Regions from separate parts of the Streptomyces sp. NPDC046977 genome, predicted to be linked through region 1. Evidence: riboswitches for the same ligand, from Rfam matches in the RefSeq annotation. Region 1 holds a riboswitch; each other region holds the start of a gene.

What was found. Region 1 has a riboswitch for cyclic di-AMP ahead of ABZ883_RS06180 (NlpC/P60 family protein). Riboswitches for the same ligand answer to the same signal wherever they lie in the genome.
Positions count from the first base shown of each region.
Region 2: linked by a shared signal. The riboswitch ahead of ABZ883_RS35930 (C40 family peptidase) and the one ahead of ABZ883_RS06180 (NlpC/P60 family protein) in region 1 are both predicted to bind cyclic di-AMP.
Region 3: linked by a shared signal. The riboswitch ahead of ABZ883_RS13980 (M23 family metallopeptidase) and the one ahead of ABZ883_RS06180 (NlpC/P60 family protein) in region 1 are both predicted to bind cyclic di-AMP.

Region 1 is NZ_JBEYWO010000003.1:241,812-249,318, forward strand. Features, by position in the region: gene pcrA (DNA helicase PcrA) at 1-2,344, opposite strand, end outside; cyclic di-AMP (ydaO/yuaA leader) riboswitch at 2,596-2,759, shown strand; gene ABZ883_RS06180 (NlpC/P60 family protein) at 2,767-3,906, shown strand; gene ABZ883_RS06185 (hypothetical protein) at 3,933-4,286, opposite strand; gene ABZ883_RS06190 (NlpC/P60 family protein) at 4,627-5,700, shown strand; gene ABZ883_RS06195 (response regulator transcription factor) at 5,723-6,394, opposite strand; gene ABZ883_RS06200 (PspC domain-containing protein) at 6,391-7,507, opposite strand, start outside.
Region 2 is NZ_JBEYWO010000034.1:51,049-58,555, forward strand. Features, by position in the region: gene ABZ883_RS35895 (adenosylmethionine--8-amino-7-oxononanoate transaminase) at 1-345, opposite strand, end outside; gene bioB (biotin synthase BioB) at 338-1,552, opposite strand; gene ABZ883_RS35905 (8-amino-7-oxononanoate synthase) at 1,700-2,848, shown strand; gene ABZ883_RS35910 (DUF397 domain-containing protein) at 2,851-3,102, opposite strand; gene ABZ883_RS35915 (helix-turn-helix transcriptional regulator) at 3,117-3,971, opposite strand; gene ABZ883_RS35920 (ATP-binding protein) at 4,248-4,685, shown strand; gene ABZ883_RS35925 (GNAT family N-acetyltransferase) at 4,710-5,351, opposite strand; gene ABZ883_RS35930 (C40 family peptidase) at 5,454-5,927, opposite strand; cyclic di-AMP (ydaO/yuaA leader) riboswitch at 5,932-6,091, opposite strand; gene ABZ883_RS35935 (hypothetical protein) at 6,476-6,781, opposite strand; gene ABZ883_RS35940 (ATP-dependent Clp protease proteolytic subunit) at 6,788-7,429, opposite strand.
Region 3 is NZ_JBEYWO010000007.1:318,020-325,526, forward strand. Features, by position in the region: gene ABZ883_RS13965 (GNAT family N-acetyltransferase) at 1-2,088, opposite strand, end outside; gene ABZ883_RS13970 (HPr family phosphocarrier protein) at 2,222-2,503, shown strand; gene ABZ883_RS13975 (GntR family transcriptional regulator) at 2,717-3,409, opposite strand; gene ABZ883_RS13980 (M23 family metallopeptidase) at 3,658-4,443, opposite strand; cyclic di-AMP (ydaO/yuaA leader) riboswitch at 4,458-4,621, opposite strand; gene ABZ883_RS13985 (methyltransferase domain-containing protein) at 4,911-5,762, shown strand; gene ABZ883_RS13990 (pitrilysin family protein) at 5,834-7,204, opposite strand; gene ABZ883_RS13995 (pitrilysin family protein) at 7,222-7,507, opposite strand, start outside.

The DNA.
Region 1 (7,507 bases):
CCGAGACGACCGTGCCCAGCCCGAACGTGTCGTGGTTGACCCGGTCCCCGACCGCCAGAGCGACGACCGGCCGGTCCTGGGTGCGCCGGGTGGCGAAGCCGGAGGGGCCGCTCCTGGACGAGGAGCGCGACAGCACCGAGGCCGCCGCCGACACCGAGGCGGACGGCGCCGGGGAGGATCCCGTGCGCCGCCACTCGATGAGCGGCTCGGGGATCTCCTCCAGGAAGCGGGAGGGCGGGTTGTACGACGGCTGGCCCCATGCGCTGCGCATGCTCGCCCGCGTGACGTACAGCCGCTGCCGCGCCCGGGTGATGCCGACGTAGGCGAGGCGGCGCTCCTCCTCCAGTTCCTTGGTCTGGCCGAGCGCGCGCATGTGCGGGAAGACCCCGTCCTCCATGCCGGTCAGGAAGACCACCGGGAACTCCAGGCCCTTGGCGGTGTGGAGGGTCATCAGCGTTATGACACCGCCGCCCTCCTCGTCGTCGGGGATCTGGTCGGAGTCGGCGACCAGCGCGACGCGTTCCAGGAACTCGGCGAGCGTGCCGGGCTCCTCCTCGGTGCGCTCCTGCTCGAACTCCAGGGCCACCGCCGCGAGTTCCTGGAGGTTCTCGACGCGGGTCTCGTCCTGCGGGTCGGTGGAGGCCTGGAGCTCGGCCAGGTAGCCCGTGCGCTCCAGCACCGCCTCCAGGACGGTGGCGGGTCCGGCGCCGGACTCCACGATCGTGCGCAGTTCCTCCAGCAGCTCGTTGAAGCGCTTGACGGCGTTGACCGAGCGGGCGGCCATGCCGAAGGCCTCGTCGACGCGGCGCAGCGCCGCGGGGAAGGAGATCCGCTCGCGCGAGGCGAGGGCGTCGATCATGGCCTCGGCGCGCTCGCCGATGCCGCGCTTGGGCACGTTGAGGATGCGGCGCAGCGGGACGGTGTCCTCGGGGTTGGCGAGCACCCGCAGGTAGGCCAGGACGTCCCGGACCTCCTTGCGCTCGTAGAAGCGGACTCCGCCGACGACCTTGTACGGCAGGCCGACGCGGATGAAGACCTCTTCGAAGACACGGGACTGCGCGTTGGTGCGGTAGAAGACCGCGACCTCGCCGGGACGGGCGTCGCCGGCGTCGGTGAGCCGGTCGATCTCGTCGGCGATGAACTGCGCCTCGTCGTGCTCCTGGTCGGCGACGTAGCCGGTGATGACCGGGCCCTGGCCGGCCTCCGTCCACAGGTTCTTCGGGCGGCGGGAGGCGTTGCGCTCGATGACGGCGTTGGCGGCGGACAGGATGTTCTGGGTGGAGCGGTAGTTCTGCTCCAGCAGGATCGTGCGCGCCTGCGGGTAGTCCTCCTCGAACTGGAGGATGTTGCGGATGGTGGCGCCGCGGAAGGCGTAGATGCTCTGGTCGGCGTCACCGACCACGCACAGCTCCGCCGGCCCTTCGCCGCCCTCCTGCGCGTCTCCGCTCGCCGTTCCCACCAGTTCGCGCACCAGCGTGTACTGGGCGTGGTTGGTGTCCTGGTACTCGTCGACCAGGACGTGCCGGAAGCGGCGCCGGTAGTGCTCGGCGACGTCGGGGAAGGCCTGGAGCAGGTTGACCGTGGTCATGATGATGTCGTCGAAGTCGAGGGCGTTGGCCTCGCGCAGCCGCGACTGGTAGATCGCGTAGGCCTCGGCGAGCTTCTTCTCGAAGGGGTTCTCGGCCTGGCCGGCGAAGGTCTCCTCGTCGATGAGCTCGTTCTTGAGGTTGGAGACCTTGGCGCTGAAGGACTTCGGCGGGAACTGCTTGGGGTCCAGGTCGAGGTCGCGGCAGACCAGGGCCATCAGGCGCTTGGAGTCGGCCGCGTCGTAGATGGAGAAGCTGGAGGTGAAGCCGAGCTTCTTGGACTCCCGGCGCAGGATGCGGACGCAGGCACTGTGGAAGGTGGAGACCCACATCACGTTGGCGCGCGGGCCGACGAGTTGCTCGACGCGCTCCTTCATCTCGCCGGCGGCCTTGTTGGTGAAGGTGATCGCCAGGATCTGGCCGGGGTGCACCTGGCGGGCGCCCAGCAGGTGGGCGATGCGGTGGGTGAGCACCCGGGTCTTGCCGGAGCCGGCGCCCGCGACGATGAGCAGGGGGGAGCCGGTGTGCTCGACGGCGGCGCGCTGCTGCTCGTTGAGCCCTTCCAGCAGGGCGGCGGGGTCGACGGCGGGGCGCGGCGCGCCGTCCCGGTAGTACGCGTCGCGGTCGGCGGGCGCGTCGAACCGTCCCTCGAAGAGGTCGTGCGGAACCGCCTCGGCCTCCTCCTCGGGGGGCGGCGGCGGGTGCTCCTCCCTCGGTTCGAAGCCGGCCAGGAAGCTGTCGTCAAAGAGGCTGCTCATCGCCTCCCGAGTCTAGGCGGTGGGACCGACAGCGGTGCGCCGCTTCCGGGTGCCGGTCGCCCGCGGGACACACGCCGCGGTGCCGCCGGACCCCCTCCCGGCCCGTCCGGGGAGCCGGACAACGGCCCGGCTGCGTAAAGGTCACGAAATGATTGCGGACAATTCGAACACCAGCCTTCCCAGGAGCCACCCCAGTTGACTACCGTGCCCCCTCAGGCGGTCCGCACCGAACGGCGGCGACCGAGCCGTCACGGCCGCCTCCGCTGAGTCCGGCAACCGCCGGAGCCGGGGACCCACCACTTTGGGGTGAATCGGTCCGTACGGGCACACCGCACACGTGCCCGGACGACCGTAGGGCGGCCTTCCGAAGCCCGAACCCGACAGCTAACCCGGTAGGCGGTCCACGGAAGGAGCCGTCCGCCTTGGCGACGCACCGCAAGCCGCGCCCCCGCATGCTCACCGTCCCCGGCCCGCGCACGGCCGTGGGGCTGACGACCGCCGCACTGGCGACCGTCACCCTCTTCGGAGAAAGCGCCAGCGCGGCGCCCGCCTCCCCCGACAAGCCGTCCATCACCGAGGTCAAGGCCAAGGTCGACGCCCTCTACCACCAGGCCGAGGCGGCCACCGAGCGCTACAACGGCGCCAAGGAGCAGACCGAGAAGCAGCGCACGCACGCGGACGAACTGCTCGACCAGGTCGCCCGCAGGACGCAGACGCTCAACGACGCCCGCCGCACGATCGGCGAGTACGCCTCGGCGCAGTACCGCGGCGGCGGCCTGGACAGCACGACAACCTTCCTGCTCACCTCCGACCCGCAGCAGTTCCTGGACCAGGCGCACTTGATGAACCGCCTGTCCGACCGCCAGGAACACGCGATGGAGGACTTCCGCACGCAGCAGGCGGCGACCACGCAGAAGCGCACGGAGGCCGTCCAGAGTCTGGCGAAGCTCACCGAGGCGCAGACGCGGCTGGCCGCGGAGAAGAGGACGGTCAAGCAGAAGCTCGCCGCCGCGCAGCAGCTGCTCAACACCCTGACCGCCCAGGAGAAGGCGCGGCTGGCCGCCCTGGAGAAGAAGAAGGAGGAGGAGGCCGCGGCCGCGGCCAAGGCCATCGCCGCGAAGGAGAAGGCGGCACAGGAGGCGGCCGGGACGGCCTCGGGCACCTCGTCCGCCGGGGGCGGCACCTCGTCCTCGACGGCCTCGGGCAGCTACGCCGCCAAGGCCGAGAAGGCGATCGCCTTCGCCCACGCCCAGCTCGGCAAGCCGTACGTGTACGGCGCCACAGGCCCCAACTCCTTCGACTGCTCGGGCCTGACCCAGGGTGCCTGGGCCGCCGCGGGCGTCTCCATCCCCCGCACCACCTACGACCAGGTCGACTTCGGCACCCGCGTCACCGCGGACCAGCTCCAACCCGGCGACCTGGTCTTCTTCTACTCGGACGTGACCCACGTCGGCCTCTACATCGGCGGCGGCGAAATGATCCACGCGCCTCACACGGGCACTGTGGTGAAGGTCGCCCCCATCACCGAGATGCCGATCTACGGCTACGCCCGGATGGCCTGAGTCCCCCCGCCTCCCCGCAAAGGGGCTCAGGTCCAGAGCACCGCGATGAAGATGTTGGCGGTGGTCAGCGCACCCACGGTGCCGAAGGCCGCCGCCGACACCTTCTCGTCGTCGCGCCTGACGTAGACCAGGCCGAGGACGACCACCAGTACGGCCGGCTTCAGGCCGATCTTGACGTTGTTCACCGGCTGGTCGTCGGCCTGGTTCAGGCCGACCAGCAGGGCGCCGGTCACCAGCATGGTGAGTGCCCCGTGCAGCATGCCCGGCACGAAGCGCGCCTCGCCGCGGCCCATGGCCTTCATCTGGGTGAGGAAGCCGCCGAGCAGGGCGGCGATGCCGATGATGTGCAGGCCGACGACGAGGCCGATGGTTGCTTCCATGGCTCAGGACCCTAGCCAGGCCCGTATCAGCACCCGGCACCGAGGTGGGTCCCTTCCGGCACATCGGTCACGGCTGGACCGCAAGCGACCAGGTCACCCGTCGAACAGCGGTCATCGGCCGACAGGTAGCGGCCGAATCGGACCAGTCCCGCACACTCCCCCGCCGCCCGGCGACGCACAGGTTTAGCGTCCTGCCCCAGGTGGCCGATCCCCACTGCCGGCGGGACTCGTCGTCGGCATCGGCCACCCCCGCCGAAGGTCCGGCGGCGGCGCGGCTCCCCGTCCGTCCGCCGCCGGGCCGCGGGCAGCAGGCCCGGCAGCCCGGAAGGAGTGACGGCGCGTGGCGTCGCACAGAAAGCCCAAGGAGCGCACCCTCACCGGCTCCACCGCGCGCACGGCCGCCACCCTCGCCATCGCGGGAGCGGCTTCGGTGACGATGTTCGGTGAGACCGGGCACGCCGACCCCCGGCTGACCACCTCCGAGGCCAAGGCCCGGGTGGACCGGCTCTACGAGGAGGCCGAGCAGGCCACCGAGCGGTACAACGGGGCGAAGGAGAAGGCCGACACGGTCCAGCACCGGATCGACGACCTCCAGGACGAACTCGCCCGCAGGACCGAGCGGCTCAACCGCACCCGCGACGGCCTCGGGTCGATCGCCACCGCCCAGTACCGCTCCGGCGGTGTCGACCCGGCGATGCAGCTCGCGCTCGCCTCCTCGCCGGACCAGTACCTCGAACGGGCCGGGGTGCTGGACCGCATGAGCAGCCGTCAGAACGCCGCGCTGCACGCCCTCGGCGCCCAGAAGCGCGAGATCGAGCAGCTGCGCACCGAGGCCGGCACCGAACTCACCGAACTGCGCCGGTCCCGCGCCGAGCTCGCCCGCCACAAGCGGACCGTGCAGGAGCGCCTGGCCTCCGCGCAGCGCCTGCTGGACGGGCTGACCGCGGGCCGGCGCGCCGCCGTCCTGGCGGACGGGGGCCACGGCACGGCCCGCTCCGGCGACCGGGCCGGCCGCGCGGTCTCCGCGGGCTCACGCGCGGCCCTGGCGCCCGCGGCGGCCCCCAACGCCCGGGCCGCGCGGGCCGTGTCCTTCGCGTACGACTCCCTCGGCCTGCCCTACGTCTGGGGCGCCACCGGCCCGTCCTCGTACGACTGCTCGGGCTTCACGCAGGCCGCCTGGCGGGCCGCCGGGGTGGAGCTGCCGCGCACGACCTACACCCAGATCAACGCGGGCAGCCGCGTCTCCCGCGCCGAACTGGAGCCGGGGGACCTGGTGTTCTTCTACTCGGGGATCAGCCACGTCGGCCTCTACATCGGCAACGGCATGATGATCCACGCCCCGCGCACCGGCGACGTGGTGAAGATCGCGCCCGTCGACCAGATGCCCTTCGCGGGGGCCGCCCGCCCCGTGTGAGGCCGCCCTGCCCGGCCGGTCCTCAGACCAGCCGACGGGCGGTGGCCCAGCGGGTGAGTTCGTGGCGGTTGGAGAGCTGGAGCTTGCGCAGCACCGCCGAGACGTGCGACTCGACCGTCTTGACGGAGATGTAGAGCTGCTTGGCCACTTCCTTGTAGGCGTAGCCGCGGGCGATCAGCCGCAGGACCTCGCGCTCGCGCTGGGTGAGCCGGTCCAGGTCCTCGTCGACCGGCGGGGCGTCGGTGGAGGCGAAGGCGTCCAGGACGAAGCCGGCCAGCCGCGGGGAGAAGACCGCGTCGCCGTCGGCGACCCGGAAGACCGAGTTGACCAGGTCGGGGCCGGTGATGGTCTTGGTGACATAGCCGCGGGCGCCGCCGCGGATCACCCCGATGACGTCCTCGGCGGCGTCGGAGACCGACAACGCCAGGAACCGCACCGGGTGTTCGGCGGCCGCGCTCAGTCCCGCGCAGCGCTTGAGCACCTCGACCCCGCCGCCGCCCGGCAGGTGGACGTCGAGCAGCACGACGTCGGGCCGGGTCGCGGTGATGACCGCGACGGCCTGGTCGACGTCGGCGGCCTCGCCGACCACGTCCACGCCGGTCCGCTCGGTCTCGCCGATCTCCGCCTGGACCCCGGTGCGGAACATCCGGTGGTCGTCGACGAGGACGACCCTCACACGCCGGTCGGTGCTCATGACGGCCTCCCTGCTCCCGAGTCCTGCTGACGCTCCATCTCCAGCTCCACTTCCGTCCCCCCGCCCGGCGCGGGGCGCAGCCGCGCCTCGCCGCCGTTGCGCCGCATCCGGCCGATGATGGACTCCCGTACGCCCATCCTGTCCGACGGTACGTCGTCCAGGTCGAAACCGGGGCCGCGGTCGCGCACGGACACGAAGACCCTGTCCCCCTCGACCTCCGCGTACACCTGCACCGGCTCGTCGCCACCGTACTTGGCGGCGTTGACCATGGCCTCGCGGGCCGCCTGCATCTGCGCGACCAGCCGCTCGTCCAGCGGGCAGTCGCCGACGCACACCACCTCGACCTGGACGCCGTGCGCGTCCTCGACCTCCGCCGCCGCGCGGCGCACCGCCTCGGCCACGGTGGCCGGCTCGTCCTCGCGGCCGTTGCCCTCGGGGCGGTAGAGCCAGGCGCGCAGTTCGCGTTCCTGCGCGCGGGCCAGCCGGGCCACCTCGCGCGGGTCGTCGGCGTGCCGCTGGATCAGGGTCAGGGTGTGCAGGACGGAGTCGTGGACGTGCGCGGCGACCTCGGCGCGCTCCTGGGCCCGGATGCGCGCGAGGCGCTCGGCGGACAGGTCCTGCGTCATGCGCACCAGGTAGGGGCCGGCGATGAGCGCGACGCCGACGAGCACGGCGAGCGCGGCCTGCAGGATGGTGCCGAGGTGGCTGACCGAGCCCTGCACGACGAGGAAGCCGGTCACGCCGACGCCCACCAGGATCACCCCGGCCGCGCCGCGCGCGACGGGCAGCAGTCGCTTGCCGCGGCTGAGTTCGGCCCAGCGGGCGCGGCGCGCGTTGTCCGCCTGCCGCCACACCAGCGCGACGCCGAGGCCGATCAGCAGCAGCGGCCAGACGTAGGCATTGGCGGCGCCGAGGTCGAGATTGTCCAGCAGGATGCCCAGGCCCGCGGCGAGCGCGAGCAGCGCGACGATCTGGCCGCGGTCGGGCCGGCGCCCGGCGAGCCAGGAGCGGGCGTCCCGCGGCTCCTTGGCCTCCACGACCCCGCCGACCCCGAGCGGCACGACGAACCAGAAGACCGCGTACAGCAGGATGCCGAGGCCCTGGATGGTGGCC
Region 2 (7,507 bases), on a different contig from region 1:
GACATGCCGCAACGGCTCCGGGGTGATCTCCACCAGACGGGCGGCGAGCCGGACGGCGGGCTCGTGCGTGAGCCCGCCGAACATGACGTGGCTCATACGGTCCAGCTGGCCGCGTGCCGCCTCGTTGAGCACCGGGTGGTTGTACCCGTGGATCGCCGACCACCAGGAGGACATGCCGTCCACGAGCTCGGTCACGCCCTCGACCGGTTCGGCCAGCCGCAGCCGGACCCCGGCCGCGGACGCGACGACGAGCGGTTCCTGACGGCCCGGCATCGGCCCGTACGGATGCCAGACGTGCTCCCGGTCCAGTGCCAGGAGCTCGCCGGCGGTGAGCGGTTCAGGCATTGGGCGGCAGGTCCGTTCCGGTGCCGCGGCGGCGGACCGCCACCAGGTCGGTGCGCGCGGCACCCGCCGGAAGCGGGACACTCCCCGCGTGGCCGCCGCAGGGCCCGCAGCCGCCGCCGTCCGCCGTGCCGTGCGAGCCGCAGCCGCCCTGCGCGGAGCCGTGCGAGCCGCATCCGGCGGCCGCCACCGCGTCGGCGGCATCGGCGCGGTGACCGGGAAGGGTGACCGTACCGGCGCCCTCCACCTCGAAGCCGGCGTCCGCGATCATGTCGAGATCGGCCTGGCCGGCCTGGCCCTCGCTGGTGAGGTAGTCGCCCAGGAAGATCGAGTTGGCCAGGTGCAGCGCCAGCGGCTGCATGGTGCGCAGGTGCACCTCGCGGCCTCCGGCGATACGGACCTCCACGTCGGGGCAGACGAAGCGCACCATCGCCAGGATGCGCAGGCAGCGCTGCGGGGTGAGGTTCCACTCCTTGGCCAGCGGCGTGCCCTCGAAGGGGATGAGGAAGTTGACGGGCACCGAGTCCGGGTCCAGCTCCCGCAGCGCGAACACGACGTCGACCAGGTCCTCGTCGCTCTCGCCCATGCCCGCGATCAGGCCGGAGCAGGCGGACAGTCCCGCCGCCTGGGCCTGCTGCACCGTGTCGACGCGGTCGGCATAGGTGTGCGTGGTGGTGATGTCGCCGTATACCGACTCGGAGGTGTTCAGGTTGTGGTTGTACGCGTCGGCGCCCGCGCCGCGCAGCCGGCCGGCCTGTCCCTCGGAGAGCAGGCCGAGGCAGGCGCAGACCTCCACGCCCTCGTTCTCACCCTTGATGGCCTCGATGGTCTTCGAGACCCGGTCCACGTCGCGGTCGGTGGGCCCGCGTCCGCTGGCCACCAGGCACACGCGCTTGGCGCCGCCGGCGACCCCCGCCGCCGCGGCGGCCGCCGCCTCCTCGGGCTTCAGCCAGGTGTACTTGAGCACGCCGGCCTCGGAACCCAGCCGCTGCGAGCAGTACGAGCAGTCCTCGGGGCACAGCCCCGACTTGAGATTCACCAGGTAGTTCAGCTTCACGCGGCGGCCGAACCAGGCGCGGCGCACCTTGCCGGCCGCGGCCACCACGTCGAGCAGTTCGTCGTCGGAGCCGGCCAGCACGGCGAGGGCCTCCTCGCGCGTGGGCAGCTCGCGGCGCAGCCCCTTCTCCACCAACCCATTGAGCAGATCCATGCCGCGATCCTGACGCACGCGGCGACCATCGGCCAATGAGGCACCCCACAAGACCGTTCGCGCAGGGTGTGTGGATCACCACACCGTGCGAACCGGCAGGGCAGACTACGGTGCTGGAGACATCTCACACCGACCCCGGGGACGACCATGGCCCGCGACCCGTTCGACTGGATCGACGCGCACGCCGAACGGCGCGGCGCGGCAGGGCTGGTGCGCACCCTGCGGCCCCGGCCGGCCCGGTCGCCGCTGCTCGACCTCGCCTCCAACGACTACCTGGGCCTGGCCCGGCACTCGGAGGTCACCCGTGCGGGTGCCGACGCCTGCCTGCGCTGGGGCGCCGGGTCCACCGGCTCACGGCTGGTGACCGGCAGCACCGAGCTGCACGCCGAGCTGGAGGCCGAACTCGCCGCCTTCTGCGGCTTCGAGGCGGCCCTGGTGCTGGCCTCGGGGTACGCGGCCAACCTCGCCGCGGTCACCGCGCTGACCAGTGAGCCGGGCACCCTGATCGTCTCCGACGCGGGCAACCACGCCTCACTCATCGACGGCTGCCGGCTCTCCCGGGCCACCACCGAGGTCGTCCCCCACGCCGACCCCGCCGCCGTGCGCAAGGCGCTGTCCGGGCACGACGGGCCCGCCGTGACCGTCACCGACTCCGTCTTCTCTGTCGACGGCGACGCGGCCCCGCTCGGCGAACTGGCCGCGGCCTGCGCGGAGGCGGGAGCGGCCCTGCTGGTCGACGACGCGCACGGGCTCGGCGTCCTCGGTGACGGCGGGCGGGGGGCGGCGGCGGCCGCCGGGCTCGCCGGGGCGCCGGGGCTGGTGTGCACGGCCACCTTGTCCAAGTCGCTGGGCAGTCAGGGCGGCGTGGTGCTCGGCCCGGCCCGGGTCATCGGGCATCTGGTCAACGCGGCGCGGACGTTCATCTTCGACACCGGTCTGGCGCCGGCGGCCACGGGTGCCGCGCTGGGGGCGCTGCGGCTGCTGCGCCGGGAGCCGGACCGCGCCGCGCGGGCGCGTGAGGTGGCCCGGGAACTGCACAAGAGGCTTGCCGCCGCGGGCCTGGAGGCCACCGCGCCGGACGCGTGCGTGGTGTCGGTGCGGGCGCCCTCGCCGGAGGCGGCCGTCCAGTGGGCCGCGGACTGCCGGGAGGCGGGGCTCGCCGTGGGGTGCTTCCGGCCCCCGTCGGTGCCGGACGGGATCTCCCGTCTGCGGCTGACCGCGCGCGCCGACCTGACGGACCGGGAGATCGGCGACGCCGTCGGGACGATCGTCCGTACGGCGCCGCCACGCCGCTGAGCTCAGGGGCGCCCGGTCAGGGTTCCCGTGCGCACGGCGTCCAGGAACGCGTTCCACTCGGTGGGGGTGAAGAGCAGGGCCGGGCCGCGCACATCCTTGGAGTCGCGTACGGCGAGCTGTCCCGAGAGCGGCCCCGAGGGGACGAGGGCCGTCTCGACGCAGTTGTTCGCCGCCGTGCTGTAGCTGCTGCGTCGCCAATTCATTCCGAACAGGGACGCACTGGAGGAAACGTACTGAGGCAGTGCGCTGGACATGGGGGTGTGCCTCCTTACGCGCCTTTGCCGATGCCGCTGATGAAGGTCAGCGACTGTTCGCTCGACAGGGCGTGGGAGCGCAGTCGGTTGAAAGCGGCACCGTACGCCCTGATGTCCTCTTCCTGATCCAGATAGAGACTACTCGTCAACTGGTCGAGAACGACAACATCCAGATCAGCAATGCGCGGAAACGAGAAGATGACGAAAGGCCCCGTGACGCCGATATGACCACCGGCCGAGAAAGGCAGCACCTGCAGATGCACATGGGGCAGGGAACCGAGCTCCACAAGATGGCTCAATTGCGCCGCCATCACCTCCGGTCCCCCCACCCGGCGCCGCAGCACCGCCTCGTCGAGCACCGCCCACAGCTCCAGTGGCGGTGAGGCGCGCAGCACCGCCTGCCGCGCGATGCGCACGTCCACCAGCGTCGCGATCTGCCGCGGGCCCAGGTGGGGCAGCACCGAACGGGTCAGCTCGCGGGCGTAGTCGGGGGTCTGCAGCAGTCCCGGCACCACGGTGGTCTCCAGCGTGCGGGCGCGGCAGGCGTCGGTCTCCAGGGAGATGAAGTCCCGGTAGGTGTCCGGGAGTTCCTCGCGGTACTCGTGCCACCAGCCGCGCCGGGCGCCTTCGCCCCCGGCCAGCGCCGCCAGCATGTCGCGCAGCCGCTGGTCGCGGACGTCGTACGCGTCCAGCAGTGCGGTCACGTCCTCCGGTCGCACACCGCTGCGGCCGGTCTCGATGCGGCTCACCTTGGACTGGTGCCAGCCCACGCGGAGGGCGACCTCTCCGCTCGTCAGGCCGGCCGTGTCCCTGAGACGGCGCAATTCGGAGCCGATCTTGCGGCGGCGGACCGCCGGCACCTGCTGCATGACTGTGTACCTCCTGGTTCCCGGCATGCTCCGCCGGTCCCCGGGCGAAGTCTGCCGCGCAAATACGTTCTCTCGTAGCAGAGTTCACCGCTTTGGGCGACAGATATATGCATATAGCTGTGGTGGCACCGGTTTGACGGCACGATAGGTGGCACTCTGGCGCGTGGAAGCCGGTGGGCACCGTATGGGAAGTACGGGCTCCCGGCGGCCCGGGCGTGCGGCCCGGACAGGCGCGTGCCGGAGTCCCGGTCACGGCGGGAAAGGGACAGCGTCGCCATGGCAGACCATCAGGAAGTATCCGTCACCCTGCCGAGCGACCCTGCCTCGGTACCCGCGGCCCGTCGATACGTGTGCGACCTGCTGGTGGAGTGGGGGATGACGGAGGACTCGTCGCCCGCCGACGCCGTCCGGCTCATCGTCTCCGAACTCGCGACCAACGCCGTCCTGCACACCCTCGGCCAGTCGCCTACCTTCACCCTCGACATCCGGCTCGACCGCGACGAGCAGTTGCGGATCGGGGTCACCGACAGCCATCCGCGCTGGCCCCAGCGGCTGCCGGCCGCCGTCCAGCAGGACAACGGCCGCGGCATGGTGATCATCCGGCATCTCACCGCCGAGGCCGGGGGCCGGCTCCATGTCACCCCCACCGTCGAGGGCGGCAAGACCGTCTGGATCACCCTGCCGTGGGTGGCGGCGCCCGCCCCCGTGGAGTGAACGCGCGACGGGGCCGCCCGCCGGTCAGCCGTGGCCGGGTACGAGCAGCACCTCCGCGCCGACGGGGGTGAAGCCGGCCGCCAGCAGCGCCCGTACGCTCGCCGCGTTGCCCGGCGCGATCTGGGCCCACAGCGTCCCGCCGTCCGGGACCAGCCGGCGCGCCTCCAGGGCCAGGCGGCGGCCGAGACCGGTGCCGCGCGCCGCGGGCTCGACCTCGACGGCCATCTCCCAGCGACCGGCCACCCCGCGCCCGATGAGGACGGTGCCGCCGGGCACCGTCCAGACCCGCACCTCGTCCCGGTGCGACAGCGCCCGCGCGGCACGGGGGTGCTCGCGGGCGGCCGTCTCCCGCAGCGCGAGCGGGGGGCCGGGCGGCGGACCGGGCAGGGCGGTGGCCGTCGCCAGCAGGTCGATGTTGTTCACCCGGCGCCCCAGCAGCCCGCACAGCGCCGTCAGGAACGGCGGGTTGAGCGGCGCCGACAGGTCACCGGGCGGCAGCAGCGACCGGATCCGAGCGGGGTCGGTGTCGGCGAAGACCACGCTGTGCGCCGTGAAGGCGATGACGCCCGCGTCGCGTGCCGAGGGCTGGGGCACGATCGTCACCGACCCGTCGGCGGGCGGGAAGACGCCCCGGGCGGCGTCGGCGAGCAGGCGCGGCAACGTCATGGGCGCAACGCTACGACCTGTCGTCACCTTCCCCCCACCCAGCGGTGGCCGAGGGAGCCGCGGGACCCCTGGGCGGGCGCGCCCGGGCCCCGCGGCGGGCGGTCACCTCACACGGCCGTACCAGACGCTGCGGGTCCAGATCTTCTCCAGGCGCACACGGCCGCCCGGCTTGGGGGAGTGCCAGATTCTCCCGTGGCCCGCGTATATCCCGACGTGGTAGATGCTGCTCCCGTAGTGGAAGAACACCAGGTCCCCGCGGGTGCGGTCGGAACTGTGCAGGTGCCGTGTGCTGTTGTACTGCGCCGCGGCGGTGCGGGGCAGTTTCCTGCCCACCTTCTTGAACGAGTAGAGCGTCAGGCCCGAGCAGTCGAAGCTGCGCGGGCCGGTGGCACCGTACCGGTACGGAGCGCCCTTCTTCGAGGCCGCGACCTTCAGTGCCTCCGCCCGGATCGTGGCGGCGTCGGCGTGCTGGGCCATGTCCGGCAGGACCGCGGGACCGGCGACGGCGGCCGCCGTGAGGGCGGAGACCGCCCCGAACCGGGTGAGAACCGCGGACATGGCTGATGGCGCGATCATGCGCAAACCCTTCGTCGTCCGCCTGCGAAGGATGACCTGTCGGGTTCGGGCAGGCGAAGATGCCCGGCCGCTGACGCGGCTTCACCCCAAGGAATCGGCCCGTGGGCCGGTCCCGTCGTACTCGGGTCCTCCGCTCCTGCCGTTGCGTTCGGTGTCGACCTGGCGTCCGCGACGGCGGCAGGACTCGGCGTCCGCGCGGACCGCCCCGCCGGATGACGGGGGCTTGTCGTCGAAGGGATGGTCACTCACAGAACCGGTCAGGACATAACTCATCCGGTCGAATGTGAGTCTCTTCACGACTCACCTATTCGGGTGGACTCCGGGCTCGGAAGCCTCACCTGACGACTCGAAACCAGTCGAACACCTGCGATGGAGCGGCAAATTCCGGATGTGTGCGGCCGAGGCGCGCAAGTCGGGACCGATCGTGTGTCGACGCCACGTACAACGATCGGGCGAGTCCATTCGGTGTGAGTTCGTGTCGCGCCGGCGGCGGGGCCCGACGGGCCGCGCAAGAGGCGGATCTGAGCGCCACTCAAGGTGACGGGCCATCAGTCACGCTGCGAGGGAGGCAGGGTGACCAGGCGCGTTCTGCGCTCCCCGTCGAGCACGCGCAGGGCGCGCCCGATCGTCGTGGTGTGCAGCTCGTGCTCCCCCCGCAGATGCATCGTGGTCAGCGCGTCGCGCAGTTCCGCCGCGCGCCCCGCCAGGGCCTGGGCGGCCCGCAGCGCGCCATAGGTGTCCCTGACGCGGGCGGGATTGATCCTCCCCAGCAGATCCACGACCTCCAGATAGGTGTCGATGAGCTCACCCTCGGCACGGGTGAGCGCGGGCAGCGGCGGCAGTTCGGGCACCACGGCCGGTCACCGCACGGCGCGCGGGCCGGTCCCGCCGTCGCCCTTGCGGCTGACGGTGAGCCGGTCCACCAGTCCGTACGCGAGCGCGGACGGGGCGTCGAAGACGGTGTCGCGCTCGATGTCGGCCCGGATCCGCTCCGGGTCCCGGCCGGTGTGCCGTACCAGCAGTTCCTCCAACTGGTCGCGGCTGCGCAGCAGTTCCCTGGCCTGGATCTCGAGGTCGGCGGTGGTGCCCTGGACGACCTCCGCGAAGGAGGGCTGATGGATCAGTACACGTGAACGGGGAGTCGCCAGCCGCTTGCCCGGCGTCCCGGCCGCCAGCAGCACGGCCGCGGCCGAAGCGGCCTGGCCGACGCACACGGTCGAGACGTCGCAGCTGACGAACTGCATGGTGTCGTAGATCGCGGTCATCGCGGTGAGCGACCCGCCGGGGGAGTTGATGTAGAGCGAGATGTCCTGCTCCGGGGCGGCGGCCTCCAGGTGGATCAGCTGCGCCATGACGTCGTTGGCGGACGTGTCGTCGATGGGTGTGCCGAGCAGCACGATCCGCTCCCGCAGCAGCTTGGAGTACGGATCCATGGAGTGCACCCCTTCGCTGGTGCGCTCGGTGAACTCGGGCAGGACGTAGCGGGCGGTCGGTCGAAGCACGGCGGCACCTCCGTGGGGGCACAGGGCCCCCGTCCAGGTAAAAAATGTACAGGACGTACATCCCGTTATGATGGGGAG
Region 3 (7,507 bases), on a different contig from region 1:
GCGGGCCAGGAGCGCGGCGGTGGCGGGCTCGTCCAGGGTGACGCCGGGGGCGCCGTCGACGGCCCGTTCCCCGGTGCCCTCCAGCAGCCGCGCCACGTCGCGGCGCGCCGCTGCCTCGTCGACGTCGTCGAACTCGGGCACCCGGCCGGGCGTCCCGGCGTCCCGGCGCCACTGGGCGTGGCCGGCCGCCTGGGCGAGGGCCTTCACGGCGCGCTCGGCGGCGGCGTAGGCGGGGATCCCGGGGACGGCCAGGCGGGTGCCCATGGCCTCCAGCGCGGTGTGCACGACCGCCACGGGCTTGGTGCCGCCCGCCTCGGTGACGGCGCGCTCCAGGGCGGCGGCGAGCTCGGGGTCGTCACCGGTCTCGGGGTGGCCCTGGAGTTCGTCGCCGACGCGCGGGATGGCCGTGACGACGACGGCGTCGTGGGCGGGGTCGCGCAGCGCGGCGGTGAGCGCGGCGGCGAAGTCCTCGGGTGTCGCGGAGGTCGTGAGGTCGGCGGGGCGGCCGGGTTCCAGCCCGGCGGTCAGGCACGCGTCGTAGGTGAGCAGGCCGAGCGACTCGGAGTTGCCGAGGACGGCGACGCGGGGCCCGGCCGGCAGCGGCTGGCAGGACAGCAGCAGTCCGGTGTCCAGGAGCTCGGTGACGGTGTCGGTGCGGATGACGCCGGCCTGGCGCAGCAGCGCGGAGACGGTGCTGTCGGGGATGGGGGTGACCGGCACGGTGTGGCCGGGCGGCGTGGCCGCGGAGTGGCGGGCGCCCTTGACCACCACGACCGGCTTGACGGCGGCGGTGCGGCGGGCGAGGCGGTAGAACTTCCGCGGGTTGCCGAGGGTTTCCAGGTAGAGCAGCGCGACGTCGGTCGCCGGGTCGTCGTGCCAGTACTGGAGGATGTCGTTGCCGGAGACGTCCGCGCGGTTGCCCGCGGAGACGAAGGACGACAGCCCGGCACCGCGCCGGTGCAGCCCGGACAGCATGGCGATGCCGATGGCCCCGGACTGGGTGAACAGCCCGAGCCGCCCGGCCCGCGGGATCTCGGGGGCCAGCGAGGCGTTGAGCCGGATGTCGGCGGCGGAGTTGAGGACGCCGAAGGCGTTGGGCCCGATGACGCGCATGCCGTACGAGCGGGCCTGGCGGACGAGGGCGCGCTGCCTGCGGCCGCCCTCCACGCCGGACTCGGCGTAGCCGGAGGACAGGACGAGCAGGCCGAGGACGCCGTGCCGGCCGCACTCGGCGACCACTTCCGCGACGTTCTCCGCGGGGACGGCGATCACGGCGAGGTCGACCTGTCCGGGGATCTCCGCGACGGAGCGGTGGGCCGGGACGCCCTCGGGTTCGAGGACCCGCAGGCCGGGATCGAAGGAACGGTTCACCGCGTGCACCTGCCCGGTGAAGCCGCCCTCGGTGATGTGCCGCAGCGTGCTGCGGCCGACGCCGCCGGGCCGCCGTCCGGTGCCGATCACGGCGATCGAGTTCGGGCTGAGCAGCCGCGCCACGGACCGGGCCTCGGCCCGCTGCTCACGGGCGCGCATGACGGCCACCGACTGCTCGGTGGGTTCGAGGTCGAACTCGAGCCGGACGACGCCGTCGGTGAAGCTGCGCTGCTGGGTGTAGCCGGCGTCCGTGAACACCTTGATCATCTTGCGGTTGGCGGGCAGCACTTCGGCGATGAAGCGCCGGATGTCGCGCTCACGCGCCACGGCCGCGACGTGCTCCAGCAGCGCGGAGGCGACCCCGCGACCCTGGTGCGCGTCCTGGACGAGAAAGGCGACCTCGGCCTCGTCGCTCTCGGTCCGGTCGTAGCGGACGGTGGCGATGAACTCCCCGCCCACCAGGGCCGCCAGCCCCACCCGGTCGCGGTAGTCGTGGTGCGTGAAGCGGTGCACGTCCCGGTCGGACAGCCGCGGGTAGGGCGCGAAGAAGCGGTAGTACTTGGACTCGTCCGAGACCTGCTCGTAGAAGCTGACCAGCCGCCCCGCGTCGTCGGGCCTGATGGGCCGGACATGGGCGATCCCACCGTCGCGCAGGACGACGTCCGCCTCCCAGTGGACCGGGTACTCACGCTCTTCCGTGGACGGCGGGGTCGTCATGGGGCCAGCGTACGGGCATCGACACGCGCGGGATCGGTGCGACGATGTCAGGGACGGAAGGGAAGGACCGACCGGTGGACCCGGCATGGCAGACTGGTCTAGACCTCCCTGGAACGACCCGAAGGACAACACCATGGCTGAGCGCCGCGTCACCGTCGGCTGGGCCGAGGGACTCCACGCCCGTCCCGCAGCGATCTTCGTCCGCGCCGCGACCGCCGTCGGCGTCCCCGTCACCATCGCCAAGGCCGACGGCGCCCCCGTCAACGCCGCCTCGATGCTCGCCGTGCTGAGCCTGGGTGCCGCGGGCGGCGACGAGATCGTCCTGGCCTCCGACGCCGAGGGCGCCGACGCCGCGCTCGACAGCCTGGCGAAGCTGGTGTCCGAGGGCCTGGAAGAGCTTCCCGAGACCGTCTGACGCGGTCGCCCGGCACGCCGGGACCGGTGCCGCGACATCCGGCCGGATGTCGCGGCACCGGCTTTTCCGGCCACCTGTCGAATTCGGTGCCGCACGCCGCAGAAACCATCAGCCACCGCACGCCGGTCAGAATTCGGCCCGATTGTCCCCGGCGTATACGGCAGCGCTGTTAAAACCAATGACCCGGCGTGTGTCCGGCATGTTTCCCTTTCCTCACCGAAGGGTCGCGCCACGGCCCGTGCGCTCCGGGCGGCGCAACCGGTGCACCGTCGCGGCGCGCTCCACATGGCCGGCCATCGCCGCGCGGGCGCGCTCCGCGTCACCCCGGGCGACGGCGTCCACGACGGATGCGTGCTCCTCCCACGACTCCGCCGCGCGGCCCGGTGAGTCCACCGCGTACACCCAGGCGATCTTGCGCCGCAGCTGCGTCAGCAGCGTCACCAGGGTGGGGCTGCCGGAAGCCTGCGCCAGCGTCTCGTGGAACCAGCCGTCGAGCGGCGGCAGGTCGGACAACTGCCCCTGCACGGACCGCTCCTGGCCGAGCCGCACCAGCCCGCGCAACACCTTGACGTGCGCCTCCGTACGCCGCTCGGCGGCGCGCGCGGCGCCCAGCGGCTCCAGCAGGCCGCGGATCTCCAGGAGGTCCGCCGCCTCCTGGTCGGTGGGCTCGGCCACGGACGCCCCCGCGTGCCGGCGGGTGCGGACGAAGCCCTCGGACTCCAGGGTGCGCAGCGCCTCGCGGACCGGCACCCGCGACACCCCGTAGCGCTTGGCGAGCTGCTCCTCGGTCAGCCGGCTGCCCGGCGCGAAGTGCCCGCCGACGATGTCGTCACGAATCGCCGCGCACACCGCCTGGGCGGAAATACGGCGCCCCGCGCCGCCCGTCCCGTTCACGTCCGGTCCCACATCGCCGGTTTCCTTTCCCCGCGTGCCGGCGGCTGCCGCTCAATTCCACGTGACGCAGGTGCCGGCGCTTTCCTGGCGACCCTATTCCAGCACGTGGCCGAATCCGCTGGCAGCCCCGAATTCATGGAGCGTTTTTGGACACACCTCCGCGCGCGCCGAAGGCCCCGGCCTGGGGGAGCCGGGGCCTTCGGGGTGGGGGGAGGGAGAGGGACTGGTGGACCGGGAGGTCAGAAAGCGGTCATAAGCGGTCAGAAGAGGACGCCGTGGGAGCGCAGGTACGCCACCGGGTCGACATCGGAGCCGTACGCCGGGGTGGTCCGGGCCTCGAAGTGCAGGTGCGGGCCGGTCACGTTGCCCGTGGCGCCCGACAGGCCGATCCGCGTGCCGGCGGACACCGCCTGGCCGACCGAGACGGCGATCGAGGACAGGTGGCCGTACTGGGTGTACATGCCGTCCGCGTGCCGGATCACGACGTTGTTGCCGTACGAACCGCCCCAGCCGGCCTCGACAACCGTGCCGGCACCGGCGGCGTGCACCGGCGTGCCGATGGCCGCCTGGAAGTCCACGCCCGTGTGGTAACCGGAGGACCACAGGCTGCTGGTCGCGTGGTACGGGGTGCCGATGGCGCCGTGGACCGGCAGCATCCAGGAGGTCAGCGAGGTACGGACGCGGGAGCGCGAGGCGTGCGCCGCGCCGTCGCGGGCCGTGGCCTTCGCCTTTGCTTCCTTCGCCTCCTTCGCTTCCTTTGCTGCCTTCGCGGTGGCCTCGGCCTTCTTGGCCGCCCGCACCTTCGTCACGTGCGCGACGTGTGCCGCGTGCTGCTTTGCGGCCTTCTTCGCCGCGGAGACCGCCGCCTTGCGCTGCGCGTCGGCCTGCTCGGCGAGGTGGTCCGCCAGGTCGCCGCTGACGGCGGCGCACTTGGCGAACGCGGAACGCTGGGTGTCCGCGGCCTGCGCGGAGGCGGTGAGCGTACCGGCGGTGACGGCGGTGAACGCGGCGGCGCAAGCGACGGTGGTACGTATGGTGAACGCCATGGGCAGGCGGGGATCCTTTCCTTCCTTCTCGCCTACCGGGTTAGCTGACGGGTTCGGAGCAGGAAGGTCTCCTACGGGCACCCCGGTGAGGGCAGGCCCGATTCACCCCAGGGGACGACTCATATGGGTCCCCGGCTCCCCAGGCTCACGCCCGACGGGGACTCGGCGATCGTTGCTCCGGTGCCGCGGGAGGCGGCTGATTCCGCCGGACAACCCGAGGACGCTAACCGTGCCCTTACGGTCGTTCCAAAAAAATCCGGGCTTTTGTGCGGGATGCCACACCGACCCCCAACCGTCACCAACCGTTCCCCGAACGGCAAAACCCCAGTTCCTGCCGGGTGCATCGGCGCCCCGCGCGGGTGCCGGCCACCGCCTGGCACCACGCCCGCCGGGGCACGTGACCGGAGTCACTTGCCGGGTCCGCCGAAGGACCGGCCGGCACTCGGCGCCCTGCGCAGGGTCCCCGCGTGACCACGACATCAGGCGCGACGTCGCCCGCGGCCCGCGCCGCCGAGGACTTCCTGCGCTCCTTCCACGACCGGAACCCCGGCTTCCAGTCGGCGGGGGTCGAGAAGGCACTCACCCGTGACGGGCGCACCAGCCACGCGGTTCTCGCCGCACACGTTCCCGGCGCGCGGCGCGTCCTCGACCTGGGCCGCGCGGACGGCGCGCTGCTGGAGCTGCTCGCGGGCCAGGGAGCCGGGGTCCTCGCCGGCATCGACCTGTCGGAGGGAGAGCTGGCCCTCGCCCGCCGGCGGCCCTCGCTGGCGGACGCCGACCTGCGGCAGGGACGCGCCCAGGAGCTGCCCTTCGCCGACAACTCCTTCGACGCCGTGGTGTCGCACATGGCGCTCATGCTCATGTCCGACCCCGAACAGGTCACGGCGGAGGCGGCGCGGGTGCTCGCCCCGGGCGGCACGCCGGCCCTCGCTGTCGGCGGAGGAGCCGTCCCCGGTGAGGGAGCGGATCTCTTCCTGACGCCGGCCGTGCCGTACTTCCGGGCGGCTCCGCCCGAGCGGGGCCTGCCACGGCTCGGTGACCGCAGGACGCGCGGGCGGGAGGGGCTGGACGCGCTGCTCAGTCCGCTCGGGTTCACCGCGCTGTCCTGGCGGACCGTGGTCATCGGCATGGACGGCACCCCCTCGGAGGTCTGGTCCGCCCTCACCTCCACGTACTACGACATGGAGGTCCTGGACGAGGAGCGGACCGCGGACCTGCGTGCCGCGTTCCTCGACCGCGCCGCGGCCCTGACCGGCTCCGACGGGCAGCTCCCGTGCGGCATGCGGGTCAACGTGGCGGCGGCCCGGTGGGAGCCCTGAGCCCGTGTGCGCCGCGACCCCGGGCGCCGCTGGGGCGTCCGGGGCCGCGGGGCGGGCGGCGTGGCGTGGCGTCAGGCGCCCGTGACGACCGTCACGGGGCCGATGCCGAGGTCGCGGACCGGGTCGGCGATCACCGAGGCGTCACCGACCAGGACGACCACGAGGCGGTCCAGCGGGAACGCGGCGACGGCCGCGGCCGTGGCCTCGACCGTGCCGGTGGCCGCCAGGCGCTCGTACAGCCGCGCCTGGAAGTCGTCGGGCAGCGACTGCTCGACCTGGTCGGCGAAGGTGCCGGCGACGGCCGAGGCCGTCTCGTAGCGCAGCGGGGCGACGCCCACGAGGTTCTGGACGGCGACGTCCCGCTCGTCGTCGGTGAGCCCCTCCGCCGCCAGGGTGCGCAGCACCTGCCAGGTGTCGGCGAGCGCCGGCGCGGTGACGTCGGTCGCCACGGAGCCGCTGATGCCGAGCAGCGAGATACCGGTACCCTCCGGCGTGGAGAGCAGGACCTGGCCGAAGGCGCGGACGCCGTAGGTGTAGCCCTTCTCCTCGCGCAGCACGCGGTCCAGGCGCGAGGTCAGCGTGCCGCCGAGGCAGTACGTGCCGAGCACCTGGGCCGGCCAGACCGGGTCGTGGCGGTCCGCGCCCGCGCGCCCGATGAGCACCTGGGTCTGGACGGAGCCGGGGCGGTCGACGACGATCACGCGGGCGGTGTCGTCCGCGGTGATCGACGGCAGCGCGCGGCGCTCGGCGGGCTTGCCGCTCCACTCCCCCAGGGTGCTGCCGAGCAGCGCGTCGAGGTCGATGCCCGTGAGGTCGCCGACCACGACCGCGGTCGCGGTGGACGGCCGTACGTGCGCGTCATAGAAGGCGCGGACGGCCGGCGCGTCGATCCGCGAGACGGTCTCCTCCGAGCCCTGACGCGGCCGGGAGCACCGCAGTTCGGCGGGGAAGAGCTCCTTGGACAGCGCCATGGCGGCGCGCCGCGCGGGGTTGGCGAGCTCGTGGGGGATCTCGTCGAGGCGGTTGCCCACCAGGCGCTCGATCTCGCTCTCCGGGAACGCCGGGGCACGCAGCGCGTCGGCGATCAGGCCCAGCGCCTTGTCCAGGCGCGAGGCGGGGACCTCCAGCGAGACCCGCACGCCGGGGTGGTCCGCGTGCGCGTCGAGGGTGGCGCCGCAGCGCTCCATCTCGGCCGCGAACTCCTCGGCGGTGAGCTTGTCCGTGCCCTCGGACAGGGCGCGGGCCATGATCGTGGCGACGCCGTCCAGGCCCTCGGGCTCGGCGTCGAGCGGCGCCGCGAGCAGCACCTCCACGGCGACGACCTTCTGGCCGGGGCGGTGGCTGCGCAGCACGGTCAGCCCGTTGGGCAGCTGGGAGCGGTCCGGGGCCGGGAAGTCCCAGGGCTTGGGGTCGCCCGGCCGGGGCTGCGGGTGGAACGTCATGGTGCTCTGGACGTCGGTCACTGGTCCGCGCCCTCCTCGTCCTGGTCGGAGTCCTCGCCGGGGGCCGCCGCGGAGCCCGTGGGCTCGTACACGAGCACGGCGCGGTTGTCGGGCCGCAGCGTCGCCGCGGCGATGGCACGCACCTCGTCGGCGGTGACCTCCAGGACCCGCTTGACCGCGGTCAGCGCCAGCTGCGGGTCGCCGAACAGCACGCTGTAGCGGCACAGTTCGTCGGCGCGGCCGCCGACCGTGGCGAGCCGGTCCAGCCACTCGCGCTCCAGCTGGGCCTGGGCCCTTTCCATC